2 regions of the Pseudazoarcus sp. NS36 genome follow, and region 2 is predicted to be linked to the other one. Evidence: riboswitches for the same ligand, from Rfam matches in the RefSeq annotation. Region 2 holds a riboswitch; the other holds the start of a gene.
The links. Region 2 has a riboswitch for S-adenosylhomocysteine ahead of ahcY (adenosylhomocysteinase). Riboswitches for the same ligand answer to the same signal wherever they lie in the genome.
Positions count from the first base shown of each region.

Region 1: linked by a shared signal. The riboswitch ahead of metH (methionine synthase) and the one ahead of ahcY (adenosylhomocysteinase) in region 2 are both predicted to bind S-adenosylhomocysteine.

Region 1 is NZ_BAAKJA010000004.1:2,506-11,464, forward strand. Features, by position in the region: gene metH (methionine synthase) at 1-1,810, opposite strand, end outside; S-adenosyl-L-homocysteine riboswitch at 1,887-1,971, opposite strand; gene AC6H0R_RS07110 (hypothetical protein) at 2,016-2,627, opposite strand; gene pdxH (pyridoxamine 5'-phosphate oxidase) at 2,679-3,323, opposite strand; gene phnD (phosphate/phosphite/phosphonate ABC transporter substrate-binding protein) at 3,591-4,505, shown strand; gene AC6H0R_RS07125 (phosphonate ABC transporter ATP-binding protein) at 4,636-5,430, shown strand; gene AC6H0R_RS07130 (PhnE/PtxC family ABC transporter permease) at 5,427-7,223, shown strand; gene AC6H0R_RS07135 (rhodanese-like domain-containing protein) at 7,303-7,695, shown strand; gene AC6H0R_RS07140 (multidrug effflux MFS transporter) at 7,705-8,889, opposite strand.
Region 2 is NZ_BAAKJA010000004.1:308,621-317,579, forward strand. Features, by position in the region: gene metF (methylenetetrahydrofolate reductase [NAD(P)H]) at 1-209, opposite strand, end outside; gene AC6H0R_RS08460 (TlyA family RNA methyltransferase) at 196-1,026, opposite strand; gene AC6H0R_RS08465 (carbon-nitrogen hydrolase family protein) at 1,054-1,926, opposite strand; gene AC6H0R_RS08470 (GNAT family N-acetyltransferase) at 1,923-2,579, opposite strand; gene ahcY (adenosylhomocysteinase) at 2,623-4,032, opposite strand; S-adenosyl-L-homocysteine riboswitch at 4,109-4,203, opposite strand; gene AC6H0R_RS08480 (calcium/sodium antiporter) at 4,236-5,321, opposite strand; gene metK (methionine adenosyltransferase) at 5,421-6,587, opposite strand; gene AC6H0R_RS08490 (lysophospholipid acyltransferase family protein) at 6,835-7,683, shown strand; gene AC6H0R_RS08495 (lysophospholipid acyltransferase family protein) at 7,680-8,570, shown strand; gene AC6H0R_RS08500 (class II aldolase/adducin family protein) at 8,549-8,959, opposite strand, start outside.

The DNA of each region.
Region 1 (8,959 bases), 310 kb from region 2:
TGACGATGCCCATGGTCATGCCGGCTTTGACGGCGTGATACAGGAAGACGGTGTGGATGGCCTCGCGCACCGGCTCGTTGCCGCGGAAGCTGAAGCTGACGTTGGACACGCCACCGCTGATCTTGGCGTGCGGCAGGTTCTGGCGAATCCACGCCACGGCCTGGATGAAGTCGACGGCGTAGTTGTCGTGCTCTTCGATACCGGTGGCGATGGCGAAGATGTTGGGGTCGAAGATGATGTCTTCGGGCGGGAAGCCGATGTCGGTGAGCAGCTTGTAGGCCCGCGCGCAGATCTCGGTCTTGCGCGCGAAGGTGTCGGCCTGGCCCTGCTCGTCGAAGGCCATGACGATGACGGCCGCGCCGTACTGGCGGCACAGGCGCGCCTGGCGCAGGAACTCGGCCTCGCCCTCTTTCATCGAGATGGAGTTGACGATGCCCTTGCCCTGGATGCACTTGAGGCCGGCCTCGATCACGTCCCACTTGGACGAATCGATCATGATCGGCACGCGCGAGATGTCCGGCTCGGTCGCGATGAGCTTGAGGAAGCGCTCCATCGCGGCCTTGGAGTCGAGCATGGCCTCGTCCATGTTGATGTCGATGACCTGCGCGCCGTTCTCGACCTGCTGGCGGGCGACGGCCAGCGCGTCGTCGAAGCGGTCTTCGAGAATCATGCGGGCGAAGGCGCGCGAGCCGGTGACGTTGGTGCGTTCGCCGACGTTCACGAACATCGAATCGTCCGCGATGTTGAAGGGCTCCAGGCCCGACAGGCGGCATTTTTTCTCAATGTCCGGCACCTTGCGCGGTGCCAGCCCCTTGACCGCTTCGGCCACGGCGGCGATGTGCTCGGGCGTGGTGCCACAGCAGCCGCCGACGATGTTGAGCAGGCCGGATTCAGCCCATTCGCGGATGGCGGCAGAAAGCTCTTCCGGCGTTTCGTCGTAGCCGGTGGGCGCCAGCGGATTGGGCAGGCCGGCGTTGGGGTGGGCCGACACATAGGTGTCGCAGATGTTGGAGAGCTCTTCGACGTACTGGCGCAGCTCCTTGGCGCCCAGCGCACAGTTCAGCCCCATGGAAATCGGCTTGGCGTGTGCCAGCGAGTTCCAGAAAGCCTCGGCCGTCTGGCCGGACAGCGTGCGGCCGGAGGCATCGGTGATGGTGCCGGAGATCATCACCGGCAGGCGCTGGCCGAGGTCGGTGAAGAGCTTTTCCACCGCAAAGATGGCGACCTTGGCGTTGAGCGTGTCGAACACCGTCTCGATCAGGATGATGTCCGCGCCGCCTTCGACCAGCGCCTTGGCGGAGTCGTAGTAATCGTCGAGCAGCGCTTCAAAGCTGATGTTGCGGAAACCGGGGTCGTTCACGTCCGGCGAGATCGACAGCGTGCGCGAGGTGGGGCCCAGCACGGCGGCCACGAAGCGCGGCTTGGCGGGATTCTTGGCGGTGTATTCGTCGGCGATCTGGCGCGCCAGACGCGTGCCTTCGAAGTTGATCTCCCAGGCGAGGTCTTCGAGCCCGTATTCGGCCTGCGACACGCGAGTGCCGTTGAAGGTGTTGGTCTCGATGATGTCGGCGCCGGCATCGAGGTAGCCGCGGTGAATCTCGGTGATGACCTCGGGCCGCGTGATGACCAGCAGGTCGTTGTTGCCCTTGAGGTCGCGCGGGTGCGCCATGAAGCGGTCGGTGATGCCCTCGCCGCGGTACTGCCGCTCGTTCAGCTTGTATTGCTGAATCATCGTGCCCGTGCCGCCATCGAGCACGAGGATGCGTTCAGCCATCAAGGCGCGGAGTTCTTCGGTACGGTCGGGCTGCATGCGTCTTCTTACCTCGGGCAAATCATGGGCCGGGAGGCGCGCTGCAAAAGGAAACGGCGCCACAGCCCCGGGAAAGGGTCTGCGAGCGCCGTTGTTCGGTTGCTGAGCCTGGCCCGGCGACGTGATTTCGTCAGCGTCGGGTCGCAGCGCTCCTCAGCAAGCCGCGCAGTTTACCGGGAGCCGCGCCGGCATGCAAAACAAGCGCTTACCAGCCGTAATGCCCGAACCAGCCGAAGCGCGGTGAGCCGTAGCCGAAGTGGCCGTAGGGATAGGCGTGGCCGTGGCCGAAGCCCATGCCGATACCGTAACCGAAGCGTGGCCCGAACATGCTGTACCCGTCGTTGCCGTTGTAATAGACGTAGGTGTAGCTGGTGCGATCTACCTTACCCTCAATGAAGTGCACGTTGAGGTAGGTGGCCATGATGCCCGGATAAGGATTGGGGACATTCCAGTCCCACACTTCTTCATTCATGCGCGGGAAGCGCTCGATGCTGCGGTGTGCGCCAAGCGTGCGTTGTACCTGTTCGACCGTCATGCCGGCTTTAACGCGGCCGTGGTTACGGTGATCCAGTGCGTCGAATTGCTCGATCACGCGGCCCGTTGCGTCGACCGTATACATCCAGCAGGTTTCGCCCATCGGTTGGGTGGAATATTCCAGCGTGCGTGTGCCGTCCTCGTTCTTCCAGACATGACTTGGCGCGCCGCGCTTGGCGAGCAGCTCGCTCTCGGCATCAAAGCGGGTCTGGAAGCTGATGCAGCCACTCAGACCGAACAGCGCTACCAGCACCAGCAGCCACATGGAAAGTTTGGTTTTCATGGTGAACCTCATTGGCCAGAGGGCCTTCAAATCAAAGTAGTGGGCTGTCGGTCAGGGTGACAGGCGTGCGCGCGACCAGTTTCCGTCTTCACCCAGTGTCCACGCAAAGCGGTCGTGCAGACGCGATGAGCGGCCCTGCCAGAACTCCCAGTATTCCGGTACTAGCCGGTAGCCGCCCCAGTGCGGCGGACGCGGAGGCTTGAGGCCGAACTTCAGGCCGTATTCGGCAGCCCGTGCGACGATCACGCTGCGATCGGGAATGGCCTCGCTCTGGTGTGACGCCCAGGCACCGATGCGGTGGGTGAGCGGGCGGCTCTCGAAGTAAGCGTCGGACTCTTCCTCCGATACTTTCTCTACCCTGCCTTCGATACGCACTACGCGTTCGAGTTCCACCCAGTGGAACTGCAGCGCGGCAAACGGATTGGCGGCCAGTTCGCGGCCCTTGCGGCTGTTGTAGTTGGTGTACCAGACGACGCCGCGCTGGTCGAAACCCTTGATCAGCACGATGCGCGTCGAGGGGCGGCCATCGGCGCCGACGGTTGCGACGGTCATCGCGTTGGGTTCCGGCACATCACGCTTCATGGCGTCGGCAAACCATTCCTCGAACTGAATGAAGGGGTCTGCAAGGGCTTCGTGGTCTTCGAGACTGCCCTGTTCGTAGCTCTTGCGCAGATCGGAAAGCGGGGGGGTACTCATGGCGTGCTCCTGGGCGCGGACTGCTTCGACACGGCGGCCCGCAGGACGGTTCTGTGCCTCGCATGATAAGTCAGGCAGCTTGCCCCCGCGGTCACGAACGGGAACAATCGCGTCCTCACGGGCAATTCAGGCTGATCTGCGTATCGGCTGCCCGGCGGCGGAGAACTCCGCCCGCAAACCAACCGCTTCGGCGGGCATTAAACCCGGCGCATCCCGCACCGGAGTGGCTGGACCGGACGCAGTCCGATCCGACAACGGGAGAATTCCATGCACCAAAAATCTGCCTCACGCAGAGGCTTCATGCTGTCCGCCATCGCGTTGGCGGCCTTTGCCACTTTCGGCTCGGTTTCGGTCAGCGCGGCCGCCCCCAAGAAACTCATCATCACCGCCATTCCGGACGACGGCGACGCCGACCGCATGCGCGAAAACTTCGGCGCATTGGCCAAATATCTCGGCGAGAAAGCCGGCATTGAAGTCGAGTACATGCACGTCGAGAACTACGCCGCCAGCGTCACCGCGCTGGCCACCGGTCGTGCGCACGTCGCCTGGCTGGGCGCCGTCACCACGGCGCAGGCGCGCATGCAGATGGGCGACGGCATCACCATCCTCGGCTGCCGCGACATCGACAAGGGCTTTGTCAGCTACTTCATCGCCAACCCGGCCATCGGCCTGGCGCCGGTGAACGACCTCGGCGAGCTCGCCAAGGCCGCCTCTGGCCAAGGCTGGAGCTTCACCTTCGGCAGCAAGAGCAGTACTTCGGGCCACATGATGCCGCGCAAGTACTTCCTCGATCAGGCCGGACAGGCCCCGGAGAAGGTGTTCCGCACGGTGGCGTACTCGGGCAGCCACGACGTCACGATGCGCATGGTGGCCGACGGCACGCACCAGGTCGGCGCGCTCAACTACGCGTCGTGGGACAAGGCCAGTGCCGAACTCAAGGCCAAGGCTCCGATCGTCTACAAGACGCCGCCCTACACCAACTACGCGCTGACCGCCCGCTCCGATCTCGGCCCGGCACTGCTGGCCGCGCTGCGCAGCGCGCTGCTGGATCTGGACGCGAAAGACCCGAACGGCGCCAAGGTGCTCAAGTATCTGAAGGCCGGCAAGTTCATCGAAGCCGACATTTCGGAATGGCAGGGCTACGTCGAGCTGCTGCAGTCGGGCATCGACATCGGCGGCTAAGCCGTCCTCGAAGGATCTCTCGTAGGGCGGATTAGCGCAGCTTCATCCGCCGCATGTTCGGCGCAATGCGCTTCGCTTGTTCCGTCCTACGAGGCTCTCCTACGAATACCCGACGATTCCCGGACAGCTCATGAACCCCCCCTCGGACTCCCCGGCCCGCCTCGCCGACGCTTCCGTCGCCTATGCCGGCAAGACCGTGCTCGACGGCATCACGCTCGACATCGCAGCGGGCGAGCGCGTGGCGGTCATCGGGCCGTCGGGCGCCGGCAAGACCACGCTGTTCCGACTCATTGCCGGGCTGGTGAAACCCGTTCGCGGAGAGGCCTTCACGCTCGGCCGGGACACGCGGAAATTGAGTGGTCACGCGCTCGACAGCCTGCGCCGTGAGCTGGGCTTTCTGCAGCAGCAGGACAATCTGATCCCGCAGCTGCGCGTGGTGCACAACGTGCTGATGGGGCGGCTCGGTCACTGGTGGTTGCCGCGCGCGCTGCTGTCGCTGCTGTGGCCGCAGCAGATCGATCTCGCGCGCAGCGCGCTGGCGCGGGTGGAGTTGTCTGAGCGCCTGTGGTCCTTGCCCGATGAACTCTCCGGCGGGCAGCAACAGCGGGTTGCGGTGGCGCGCCTGATCGTCCAGCAGCCGAAGCTGGTGCTGGCCGACGAGCCGGTGAGCGCGCTCGACCTGCGTCTGGGCCGCGAGATCATCGGCCTGCTCACCGAACTGGCCACGCGCGATGGCGTGACGTTGCTGGTCAATCTCCACACGCTGGATTTGCTGCAGGGCAATTTCGACCGTGTGATTGCGCTGCGCGAAGGCAAGCTGTTCTGGCAAGGCCGCCCGGACGAGCTGACCCAGGGGCTGTTGCGCGAGCTCTACGGCGCCGAGTACCGCGCGCTGCATCTGGACGAGATCGCGCTGCCGGCATGAACGTCCTCGCGCATCTCCACCCGCAGGAAAAGCGACCGTGGGGGCATTTCGTCGCCATCGTGGCGGTGTTGCTGGCCATCGTCGCCTCGTTTGCTGCGGCGGAATGGGATCTTGCGGCACTGACCGACGCTGCACGCCGTGCCGCCGCAGCGGAACGTATGGGCGCATGGCTTGGCGCCTTGTTGTCGCCGGATCTGTCGGCGGAGTTTCTGGCGCAAAGCTGGGAGCTGACGCTGCAGACGCTGTCCGCGGCCATTCTCGGCACGGCGCTGGCGGTGGTACTGGCCTGGCCACTGGCGATGGGCGCGAGCCGGGCGGTGTGCGTTGGCGAGGAGAACGCGCGAGGGCTGTGGCGCCACTTTCCCTTGCGTTCCCCGACGGCCGCATTGTGCGCACTGTGCCGGCTGATCCAGGACGTGCTGCGCGCGGTGCCGGACTTTGTATGGGCCATCATCCTGGTGGCCATGATCGGGCTCGGCCCGCTCACCGGCGCATTGGCGCTGGCGCTGAACATTACCGGCATCCTCGCCAAGGTCTATAGCGAACTGTGGGACAGCGTGCCCGAAGATCGCTACGCGCAGGTGCGCGGGCTGGGCGGCGGGCGCGTCGCCACGTTCCTGTACGGCATCCGCCCGCTGGCCTCGCGCAATGTGTTGTCCTTTACGCTGATGCGCGCCGAATGCGCGATCCGCAACGCGGCCGTGATCGGCGCGGTCGGCGGCGGTGGGCTGGGCGCCGAGATCTGGTATCAGATCCGCTTCGGCGCCTGGGACAAGGTCGGCACCTTGATCCTGTTCACGCTGCTGCTGACGCTCACGGCTGATCTGGCCAGCAACTACATCCGCCGCCAGTTGCGCGGCGATCCGAATCGCAGTGCCGCGCCGGTCTCCTGCGCCGTTGCCGGGCCGCTGGATGACAAGGCGGTGGCCATCCGCGCGCCGCGCGCTGCCTGGTGGGCGGCCGGCTTCGCCGGACTGGTCACACTGTGGTCGCTGTGGTTCATGGGTTGGGGCAATCGCGCTGCGCCGGACGGCACGCCGCGCAATCACCTGGAGCCGGCGCTGGAACTGTTCACCGGTCAGGCGTGGGAGAACCTGCGCTTCTTCGAGCGTCTGCTCTCACCGGTGCTGGAGCCGGCCTTCGTCTGGCGGGTGATCGAATCCGCAGCGATTCCGCTCGCCATTGCCGTGGTGGGCACGGCGCTTGGCGTTGCCGGGGCCGTCGTGCTGACGCGTTGGCACTCGGCCAGCTTCCAGCTACACGCCCCGCGCTTTACCGGCGAAACGCCATCGTGGTGGTTGCGCGGGCTGCGTGCCGTGCAACTCGCTGCGGCACGCGCCACTGCGATGGTGGCGCGCGGCGTGCCCGAGGTGATGTGGGCGTTTCTGCTGATTGCCTTCTTCGGGCCGGGCCTGGTGGCCGGCACGCTGGCGATTGCGCTGCACACTCTGGGCGTGCTCGGGCGTGTCTTTGGCGAGGCGGTGGACAACCTGCCCTTGAGCCGTTTCGAGCCGGTGAGCGGCGCGTCCAGACTGGTCACCTACGGCGCTGTGGCGGTGCCGCTGGCCTGGCGAGACTGGATGACTTACGCCTTCTTCCAGTTCGAGAGCAATGTCCGCGCGGCCGTGGTGCTGGGCCTGATCGGCGTCGGCGGACTGGGTTTCCAGTTTTCGTTCAATTTCGAGTGGTTCCGCTTCGAACGTGCCGGCACTTACCTGCTTGCGATGGTCGGTTTGACCGTGCTGATCGACCGCGCTTCGCGCCTGCTCAAGCTCGGTCGAGCTACCCGCTGAACCGGGCTTGTACACATGGGCGCGTCGGGCGTATGCACAAAATACGCTAATATGCCGATCTTGCGATGGAGACCTCGGCATGAAACACCTCACGCCCAAAGAGGCATACGCCTTCCTCAACGACAATCCCGAAGCGCTGCTCATCGATGTGCGCAGCGAGATCGAATATCTGTTTGTCGGTCACCCGAAGGGGGCCACGCATATTTCCTGGAATGACGGCCCGGACTGGGAAGTGAATCCGCATTTCGTCGGCGAGGTGAAGAAGCTTGCCGGTCACGGCACCGACCGTCCGGTGGTGCTGATCTGCCGCAGCGGCAATCGCTCGGTGACGGCTGGCGAAGCGTTGGTCGAGGCGGGATTTCACAACGTCTACAACGTGCTGCACGGCTTCGAAGGTGAGCTGGACGAACAGCACCACCGCGGCAGCGTCAGCGGCTGGCGCTACGACGGCTTGCCGTGGGAGCAGTGCTGAGTCGCTGATCTACGGGCGGCTGCGGCTCGCCCACACCACAAAGCACAGCAATCCCAGCGCCACGAACACGCTCGCACCCGCGCCCAGCGACAGCGGCGAGGCCCACAGCAGCGGCGCTGAAACCCCGGCCGTTACGGCATTGACCCCGACCTGAGTGAAGCTCTGGCAGCTCGAAGCCAGGCCGCGCCGCGCCGGGAAGAGATCCAGCACCAGCAGCGTCAGACTGGGCATCGCCAGTGCCATGCCGAAGGTGTAGATCGCCACGGGCAGTACCGACCACGGCAGCGACGGCGCAAACAGGGCAGCGTGCGCGACGTTGAATGACACGGCGGCGATCATCACGACAAAGCCGGTGCCAATGGTGCGCTGCCAGTTCCAGCGTCCCGCCACCCGTCCAGATAGCCAGGCGCCACCGATCATGCCGGCAACCGCCGGCACGAACAGCCAGCCGAAGGATTCCGGGCCGAGGCCCAGGTGATCCATGATGAACACCGGTGCCGACAGCACGAACACGAAGAAGCCGTTGAAGTTGAAGGCCAGGGCAAAGGCCAGTAGCAGGAAGGCGCCGCTGCCCAGCACCGTGCCGTAGGCGCGCGCGAGACGCCCCGGATGCATGGATTGGCGCAATTCGGGCGGGAGGGTTTCGGGCAGGAAGCGCCAGCTCAGCCAGGCCAGTATTCCGGCAAAGGCGGCAAGGAACAGAAAGATCGAACGCCAGCCTGCGAGCAGCAGCAAGACGCCACCCACCATCGGCGCCACGGCCGGTGCGATGCCGAAAATCATCATCACGCGCGACATCAGCCGCTGCGCGCGGGCGCCGTCGAACAGGTCACGGATCACCGCGCGGCCGACCACCATGCCGGCGCCGGCGCTCATGCCCTGCAGCGCGCGCCCGACCCACAGCCCTTCGATTGAAGTTGCCAGCGCGCACAGCAGGGAGGCCAGTCCGAACAGGCTGGTCGACACGATGATCACGCGGCGTCGCCCGAAGGCGTCCGACAGTGCGCCATGCCACAAGGCCATGACGGCAAACGTCAGCATGTAGGCAGTCAGCGTTTGCTGGACTTCGATCTGCGTGGCGCCCAGCTCGGCGCCCATGGCGGGAAAGGCCGGCAGATAGGTGTCGATCGAGAAGGGGCCGATGGCGGCCAGCGCAGCAAGCAGCGTGGCCAGACCGGCGGGAGAGAGCGTCATGCGAGTTCCGGAAGATGCGCCGCGGCAGGTCCGGCGCAGGGAGACAGGATAATGACCCTGTGTCCGTCCC
Region 2 (8,959 bases):
AGGTGCGGTGCGGCTTCCGATCCGGTGGCGGCGATCTCGCGCACGGTGTTGAAGGTGCGCTCGCGCGTGGAGCCGCCGGCGCCGTAGGTGACGGAGAAGAACTGTGGCGAGAGTGCGTCGGCCAACCGCTGGTGCACGCCGCGCAGCTTCTCTGCGCCCTCGGGCGTTTGCGGCGGGAAGAATTCGACGGAAAGTTCAGTGCTTTGCATGGTGCATCCAGAGGAAGAATTCGTGATTGCCGTCACCGCCGGTGATGGGTGAGTCGAACCAGTCGCGCACGGCCAGTCCGCAGTCTTCAGCCGCTGCGCGCAGGCGGGCTTCGACATCGGCGTACAGCGCGACATCGCGCACGATGCCGCCTTTGCCCAGGCCTTTCGGGCCGACTTCGAATTGCGGCTTGACCAGCGTGAGGATATCCCCGTGCGGGGCCAGCAGGGCGGGCCAGCACGGAATCAGAAGGGTCAGCGAAATGAAGCTCGCATCACACACGATGAGGTCGAAACCGCCTGGCGGATGATGCGCGCCCAGTCGTGCGGCGTCGAGCTCGCGGGCGTTGAGACCTTCGAGCGTGATGCAGCGCGCGTCCTGTGCGAGTTTGGGGTCGAGCTGGCTGTGTCCGACGTCGACGCCGACCACCTTGGCCGCGCCGGCCTGCAGCAGACAGTCGCTGAAGCCGCCGGTGGACTGGCCGATGTCGAGGCAGGTGCGCCCGCTGAGGCCCAGTCCGCTGTGTGCCAGCGCGCCAGCCAGCTTCAGCCCCCCACGCGAAACGAAACGTTCGGTCTCGTCCGGCGCGATGACGATGTGCGACTCGGGCAGCAGCAGATGCGCGGGTTTGGTGACCGGAAGTCCGTCGGCCATCACGCGTCCGGCGGCAATGGCGGCCTGGGCGCGGGTGCGCGAGGCGGCCAGGCCGCGTTCGACCAGCAGCGCGTCGGCGCGCAGCAGGCCGCCGTGGTCGACCGGCGTCTGCTCGGCGCGCCGGCCCGGTGCGGCCCGCTGCTTGCGGGCGTGGAAGGAGTTCATGGACACGGCGGCGTCACTCGCTTGAGGTCAGCGGATTCCGACGACTTCGACCGGGTTGTCGTACACGTCGTTGCGCTTGTCGTACAGCGGGATGGTCGTGCCGTTGACGCGGTTGTGCGTGAGGTTGTCGATGCTCACGTCGGCAATCACGATCTGCTCGACGTTGGCCGTGCCCTCGGCGGCGATGCCGTCGCGTGCGAACGGGAAATCCGACGGCGTGATGATGCTGGCCTGGCCGTAGTGCACGCCCAGCCCCTGCACCGGTAGGTTGCCGACGGTGCTGGTCATGGCGACATAGACCTGGTTCTCGATGGCGCGCGCGTGGCAGCAGTAGCGCACGCGCAGAAAGCCCTGGCGGTCGTCGGTGCATGAAGGCACGAACAGGATGTCGGCGCCAGCCTCGCACACCATGCGCGAGAGTTCGGGGAACTCGATGTCGTAGCAGATCAGGATCGCGATCTTGCCGTAGGGCGTTTCGAACAGCCGCAGCTGGTCGCCGGCGGCGGTGTCCCACATCTCGCGTTCCCAGCGCGTGCGGTGGATCTTGTCCTGCTCGTGCACCTCGCCCTCGGGCGTGAACAGATAGGCGGTGTTGTAGAGCTGGCCGTCACGCAGGGTGGGGTGGCTGCCGCCGATCAGGAACACGCGCCATTCGGCCGCCAGTTCGCGCATCAGCTCGATGTAGCGGCTGGTGTAGTCGTGCATGTTGCGCACGGCTTCGGGCAGCTCGCGGGTGTCCATGAAGGACAGCAGCTGGGTGGTGAAGATCTCCGGCAGCAGCACGAAGTGCGGGCGGTAGTCGCCCGCGGCCTGCATGACGAAACGGACCTGGTTCTCGAATCCGGACCAGTCGTGGATCTGGCGCAGCAGATACTGCACCGCAGCGATGCGTACGATCATCGGTTGTCCTCCTCGGGGATGCGGGTCGGGGCGCCCGGATCGTAATCCGGGTTGAGCCATACGATCAGCGAAGCGTTGCCGAGCGATTCGGTGTCTTCCGGCAGATAGCCGTGCACGATGCCGCAGTAGCTGAAACCTTCATGCAGCTGAAAGCCCAGCACCGGGTCGCTGATGTCGCCCCAGATCACGCGTTTGGCGTATTCCTCGGCGGTCATGCGGTCGGCGAAGCGGTGGTAGCCCGGCATGCGGCCACAGGCAATGATGCGCTTGAGGTTCATGCGCCGGCAGATGTCGCGCCGTCCCTCGTACAGTGCGTGGCCGATACCGCTGCCGCGCAGTTGGGGGTTCACGAAAACTTCGGCCCCATAGAGCGTGCGCCCCATCGGGTTGTGGCTGTCGAAGCTGCCACTGGCGGTGATCTCGTCCCACGAATGATGCTCACCCCAGTCGTCCCAGGTAATGACCAGCGAGCTGGCGCAACCGGCCAGTTCGCCGTCGACTTCGGCAATCAGCTGGCCCTGCGGGAAGATGTCGAGCTGATGGCGCATCTGCTCGGCCGACCACGCCGGAATGTCCGGGTAGACGCGACGCTGCAGCGCGATCAGCGGTTCGATGTCGTCAGCAAGGGTGTTGCGCACCGTGGCCAGGGGCATGGATGTCCTCGTGCGCGCCCCGGCCGGGCCGGGGCGCAGTGCATCAGTAGCGGTAGTGGTCGGGCTTGTACGGCCCTTCCTGCGGAACGCCGATATAGGCCGCCTGTTCGTCGGACAGCACGCTCAGCTGGGCGTTGAGCGTTTTCAGCTGAAGCCGTGCGACTTTCTCGTCCAGATGCTTGGGCAGCGTATGCACGCCGGCCGGGTAGCGCTCCGGATGATTGAACAGCTCGATCTGTGCAATCGTCTGGTTGGCGAAGGACGAACTCATCACGTAGCTCGGGTGGCCGGTGCCGCAGCCGAGGTTCACGAGGCGACCCTTGGCCAGCAGGATGATGCGTTTGCCATCCGGGAAAATCACGTGATCGACCTGCGGCTTGATCTCGTCCCACTCGTAGTCATCAAGAGAGGCAACGTCGATCTCGTTGTCGAAGTGACCGATGTTGCACACGATGGCCTGGTCCTTCATGCGCGCCATGTGGTTGTGCGTGATGACGTGATAGTTGCCGGTGGCGGTCACGAAAATGTCGGCGTGCTCGCAGGCGTAATCCATGGTGACCACGCGATAGCCTTCCATCGCCGCCTGCAGCGCGCAGATCGGGTCGATCTCGGTGACCCACACCTGAGCCGAGAGCGCGCGCAGCGCCTGCGCCGAGCCCTTGCCCACATCGCCGTAACCGGCGACCACGGCGATCTTGCCGGCGATCATCACGTCGGTCGCACGCTTGATGCCGTCCACCAGCGATTCGCGGCAACCGTAGAGGTTGTCGAATTTGCTCTTGGTGACCGAGTCATTGACGTTGATGGCCGGGAAGCGCAGCTCGCCGCGCTGGTGCATCTGGTACAGACGATGCACACCGGTGGTGGTTTCCTCCGTCACGCCGCGGATCTTTTCCAGACGCGTCGAATACCACTTCGGGTCGGCGCCGAGGCGGGCCTTGATCGCGGCGAAGAGCTCGCGCTCTTCCTCGGAGGTCGGCTTGGACAGCACCGAGGCATCGGTCTCGGCGCGGGTGCCGAGGTGCAGCAGCAGCGTGGCGTCGCCGCCGTCGTCGAGGATCATGTTCGAGTAGCCGCCGTCGGACCACTCGAAGATGCGATGGGTGTAGTCCCAGTAGTCGGCCAGCGTCTCGCCCTTGACCGCGAACACCGGCACGCCGGTGGCGGCGATGGCGGCCGCAGCGTGGTCCTGCGTCGAGAAGATGTTGCACGAGGCCCAGCGCACTTCGGCGCCGAGCGCGGTCAGCGTCTCGATCAGCACCGCGGTCTGGATGGTCATGTGCAGCGAACCGGTGATGCGCGCGCCCTTGAGCGGCTGCGAGGCGGAAAACTCCTCGCGGATGGCCATCAGGCCGGGCATTTCGGTTTCTGCGATGCGGATTTCCTTGCGTCCCCAGTCGGCCAGCGACAGGTCGGCAACGACGCAATCCTTGATATCAGCCACAGCGTTCATGCTTTGCTCCTGCATGGGCCGGGCGGGGAAGGGGAGGCAGTTCGTGCCCTCGCCCTGCACCAACCCGGCGAGGTTGGATGGGCGAGCGCGGTTGTGGCGATGCCGCCTGATGGCGGCTTCCGAGCCTGGGGCCGGGCGGGAACCCGACGCCTTGCAGCGCTCCTCGGAAACGGAACGAAGTATACCCGACTGTGCGGGCGCGGTCAGCCGTCGTTACCTTCCCGGTCCTGATGGCGCATCAGGCTGACGATCAATGCAATGACGGTGATCGGCATGACGTAGCCCAGCATGGCCGTCGAGAAGGCCGGCACGATGGCGTGGTTCTGCACCGAGAGCACCAGCCACGCGGTGTAGGCAGCGTAGTAGCCGAGGAACACGCCGCCTTCCCAACGCGAGATTTCGCTGCCGGTCATCATGATCGGCACGCAGGCCAGCGCCACGGCCAGCATCACCCACAGGTCGAAGGCGCGCGCCGCTTCCGACACCGGAATGCCGCCGGCGTTGACCAGGCCGGTGGCGCCGATCACCGCGAAGATGTTGAAGACGTTGGAGCCGACGACGTTGCCCACCGCGATGTCACGCTCACCGCGCAGCGCGGCGACGATCGAGGTAGCCACTTCCGGCATCGAGGTGCCGACTGCGACCACCGTCAGGCCGATCACGAGGTCGCTCACGCCGAAGGCCTGGGCGAAAGCCACGGCCGCGCCGACCAGCCATTCCGAGCCCAGCACCAGCGCCCCCAGGCCGACCACGATGAGGCCCAGCTGCACGCTCCAGTGGCGGTCCCAGTTGGCGTCGGCCGGCATCTCGGCGGCGTACTCGTCGGACAGTTCGCGCGAGGCGCTGCGCGACTGACGGATCAGGAATACGGTGTAGCCCACCACTAGCGCGAACAGCGCACCGGCTTCGAGCCGCGACACGCTGCCGTCGAGCGCCATCACCACGAACAACACTGAGGCGCCGATCATGATCGGGATTTCCTGGCGGATGATCTGCTCATTCACCAGCAGTGGCGTGATCAGCGCCGAAATGCCGAGAATCAGCAGCATGTTGGCGATGTTGCTGCCCACCACGTTGCCGATGGCCAGATCCGGGTTGCCGCCGAGCGAGGCACCGACCGACACGGCCAGCTCCGGTGTGCTGGTGCCGAAGGCGACCACGGTGAGGCCGACCACCAGCGGCGAGACGCCGAAGGACAGTGCGAACTTGGAAGCGCCGCGGACAAGCAGTTCGGCGCCGACCACCAGCGTGACGAGTCCGAGGGCGAAGAACAGGGCGTGGGTGAGCATGATGTAGCCGGGTGTGTGGAACGTTTGCGGGCCGTTTCAGGCAGACGCCTGAAACGGCCCGTTGGTGTTGCGGATTATAGCGGGCGTCGGGGCAGCTTCTTACAGCCCCGCGCCGGCGCGCAGCGCCGCAGCCTTGCTTGTGGCTTCCCAGGTGAACTCCGGTTCGTCCCGCCCGAAGTGGCCGTAGGCGGCGGTCTTCGAATAGATCGGGCGCAGCAGGTCGAGCTCCTGGATGATGGCCTTGGGGCGCAGGTCGAAATGCTCACGGATCAGGGCTTCGATGCGCTGCTCGTCGATACGCGCGGTGCCGAAGGTGTTGACCATCAGGCTGACCGGCTGGGCGACGCCGATGGCGTAGGCCACCTGCACCTCGCAGCGCGAGGCCAGCCCTGCAGCGACCACGTTCTTGGCGACCCAGCGCGCGGCGTAGGCGGCCGAGCGGTCGACCTTGGACGGATCCTTGCCGGAGAACGCGCCGCCACCGTGGTGGGCTGCGCCGCCGTAGGTGTCGACGATGATCTTGCGGCCGGTCAGGCCGCAGTCGCCGTGCGGACCGCCGATGACGAATCGGCCGGTCGGGTTGATCAGGTAGCGCACCTTGTCGCCCAGCAGCTCCTTGGGCAGCACCGGCTTGATGATCTCCTCAATCACCGCCTCGGAAATCTGCGCGTGCGAGATGTCCGGGTGATGCTGGGTGGACAGCACGACGGTGTCGATGGCGACCGGCTTGCCGTCGACGTACTTGACCGTCAGCTGGCTCTTGGCGTCCGGGCGCAGCCAAGGCAGGCGGCCGTCCTTGCGCAGTTCGGCCTGACGCTGGACGATGCGGTGGGCGTAGTAGATCGGCAGCGGCATCAGCGACGGCGTTTCGTCGCAGGCGTAGCCGAACATCAGGCCCTGGTCGCCGGCGCCCTGATCGAGGTCGATGCCTTCGCCTTCGTTCACGCCCTGCGCGATGTCGGCCGACTGCCGGTTGATGGCGGTCAGGATGGCGCAGGACTTGTAGTCGAAGCCGACGCTCGAATCGTCATAGCCGATGCGACGGATCACGTCCTGCACGACTTCGCGGTAATTGATGTTGGCGCTGGTCGTGATTTCGCCCGACACCACGGCGAGCCCGGTCGATACCAGCGTCTCGCAGGCGACGCGCGCGCGCGGATCTTCGGCAAGGATGGCGTCGAGAATGCCGTCGGAAACCTGGTCGGCCACCTTGTCCGGGTGTCCCTCGGATACCGATTCGGAAGTGAAGAGGAATTCCCTGCTCATCGAGCGACTCCTGAAAACAAAAATCCCCGGTTGTTCCGGCGTGGCCGGCTCCGGGGATGTCGAGCGGCGACGCTTTAGCAGTATTTCGTAGGTCGCGCGTGTTCGCGCTGACCGGGCCGCCCTGCAAGTTGTCGTGTTAACTCGGCGGCTGCGCAATAATAACGCGCTTTGAACCGCGGTCAAACCGACTGCCTCTTGTGGCGCACGCTACGACCGATCTTGCTCGAGTGCGTTCCGCCGACCCTACGTGACCAATCTATTTCGCCTGCTCTCCCGTCTTCCGCTGTCCTGGCTGCATGCACTCGGTGCATGGCTGGGCTGGCTGGTGTGGTGGTCGTCGCCGACACATCGTCAGCACGTGCGCGCAAACCTGCGTCAGGCGTTTGGCCAGGTGCCGCCGCAGGTGCTGCACGAGGCCATCGCCCACGCAGGTCGGCAGATGATGGAGCCGCCTTTCGTGTGGTGTCGTCCGCTCGACGAGGTGCACGCTCGAGTGCTGCGCTTTGAAGGGCGCGAATTGTTCGAGGCGGCGCGCGCGCGCGGCCAGAGCGTGTTGATGCTGACCGCGCATCTGGGGTGTTTCGAGGCCTGCGTGCAGGCGGCCGCTGCGGTGACGCCCTTGACGGCACTGTATCGCCCGCCGCGCAAGGCATCGATGCGCGAGGTTATGTCCTGGCGTGCGCGTGGCCCGGTGAGCGTGGCGCCGGCTGACGTGAGCGGCGTGCGCAAACTGGCCAGGGCTCTGCGTGCGGGCGAGATCGCGGCGATCCTGCCCGACCAGGCGCCGCGTGCCGGCGAAGGCATGTGGGTGCCGTTTTTCGGGCGCCCGGCATGGACCATGACCTTGGCCGCGCGCCTGAGCGAGACGCCGAACGTGTGTGTGCTGCTGTGCTGGGCCGAACGGCTTGTCGGCGAGGGTTGGGTCGTGCATGCGCGTGAGCCGGCCGAGCCGATTACGGGCGATCTGGCCGAACGCTGCGCGGCCATCAATCGTGAAATCGAACGTATGGTGCGGGATTGTCCGGCGCAGTACCTGTGGAGCTACGAGCGCTACAAGGTGCCGCGCGGGGTGCCACAGCCGGAGGGAGTGTCGTGAGCGCGCGTCTGGCGATTGCCGTGATGTGGTTGCTGCATTGGTTGCCGCTGCCGGCGCTGGCAGCGGTGGGAGGCGCTTTTGGCGCCTTGCTGTATCGCGTCGCGCGGCAGCGTCGGGCGGTGGTGCGGGTCAATCTGGAGCTGTGCTTCCCCGAACTGGGTCAGGCCGAGCGCGAAGGTCTGGCACGCGAACATTTCAAGGTGCTGGCGCGCAGCATGCTCGAGCGCGGTGTGTTGTGGTGGGGCAGCCGGGCGCGGCTGGAGCGTCTGGTGCATGTCGAAAACGAGGATGTCGTGCGCCGCCTGCAGGCCGAAGGGCGGCCGGTGATCCTGCTCTCGCCGCATTTCGTCGGACTGGATGCCGGTGGCACCGCGATCACCAGCCGCTTCGATATCGTGTCGATCTACGCACGTCAGAGCGATCCGCTGTTCGACCGCTGGCTGCATCACGGTCGCAGCCGTTTCGGTGACCAGTTGCTACTGGCGCGCGATGCCGGGCCGCGCGCGACGGTGCGTGCGATGAAAGCCGGACGGCCGTTCTACTACCTGCCGGACATGAACTTCCGCACCGGCGATGTGCTGTTCGTGCCGTTTTTCGGTGTGCCGGCCGCCACCATCACCGGCTTGCCGCGACTGGCGAAACTGGCGGGCGCGGCGGTCGTGCCGTGCCCGACGCGCATGCTGCCGGGCGGGCAGGGCTATGTGGTGGAGATCGGCGAGCCGTGGGCGGATTACCCGTCCGACGACCTGGAAGCCGACGTGCGCCGCATGAACGAGTGGATCGAGTCCGTGGTACGCACCATGCCCGAGCAGTATTACTGGGTGCACCGCCGCTTCAAGCGCCGCCCCGAGGGCGCGCGCAAGGTCTATCGCAAGTCGCGCGGCTGACCGTAGCCGGCAAAGCGTTCCATCACTTCGGCCATTTCGGCCTCCGACAGCAGCACCGGCTCCCCCAGTTGCAGCACGCGCCAGTACTGCTCGCACAGCGTTTCGAACTCGATCGCCATGTCCAGCGCGTGGTCCGCGTTGCATCCGAACACCAGCATGCCGTGATTGGCCAGCAGGCAGGCCGAGCGATCACGCATGGCCTCGCGCACTGCGTCGGACAAGGCCTGCGTGCCGAAGGTGGCGTAGCCGGCACAGCGCACGGTGGAGCCGCCGAAGCGCGCGATCATGTAGTGGAAAGGCGGGATTTCGAGCCGGCGACAGGCCAGTGCGGTGGCGAAGGGCGCGTGCGCGTGCAGTACCGCGCCGGCTGCCGCATGGTCGACATACAC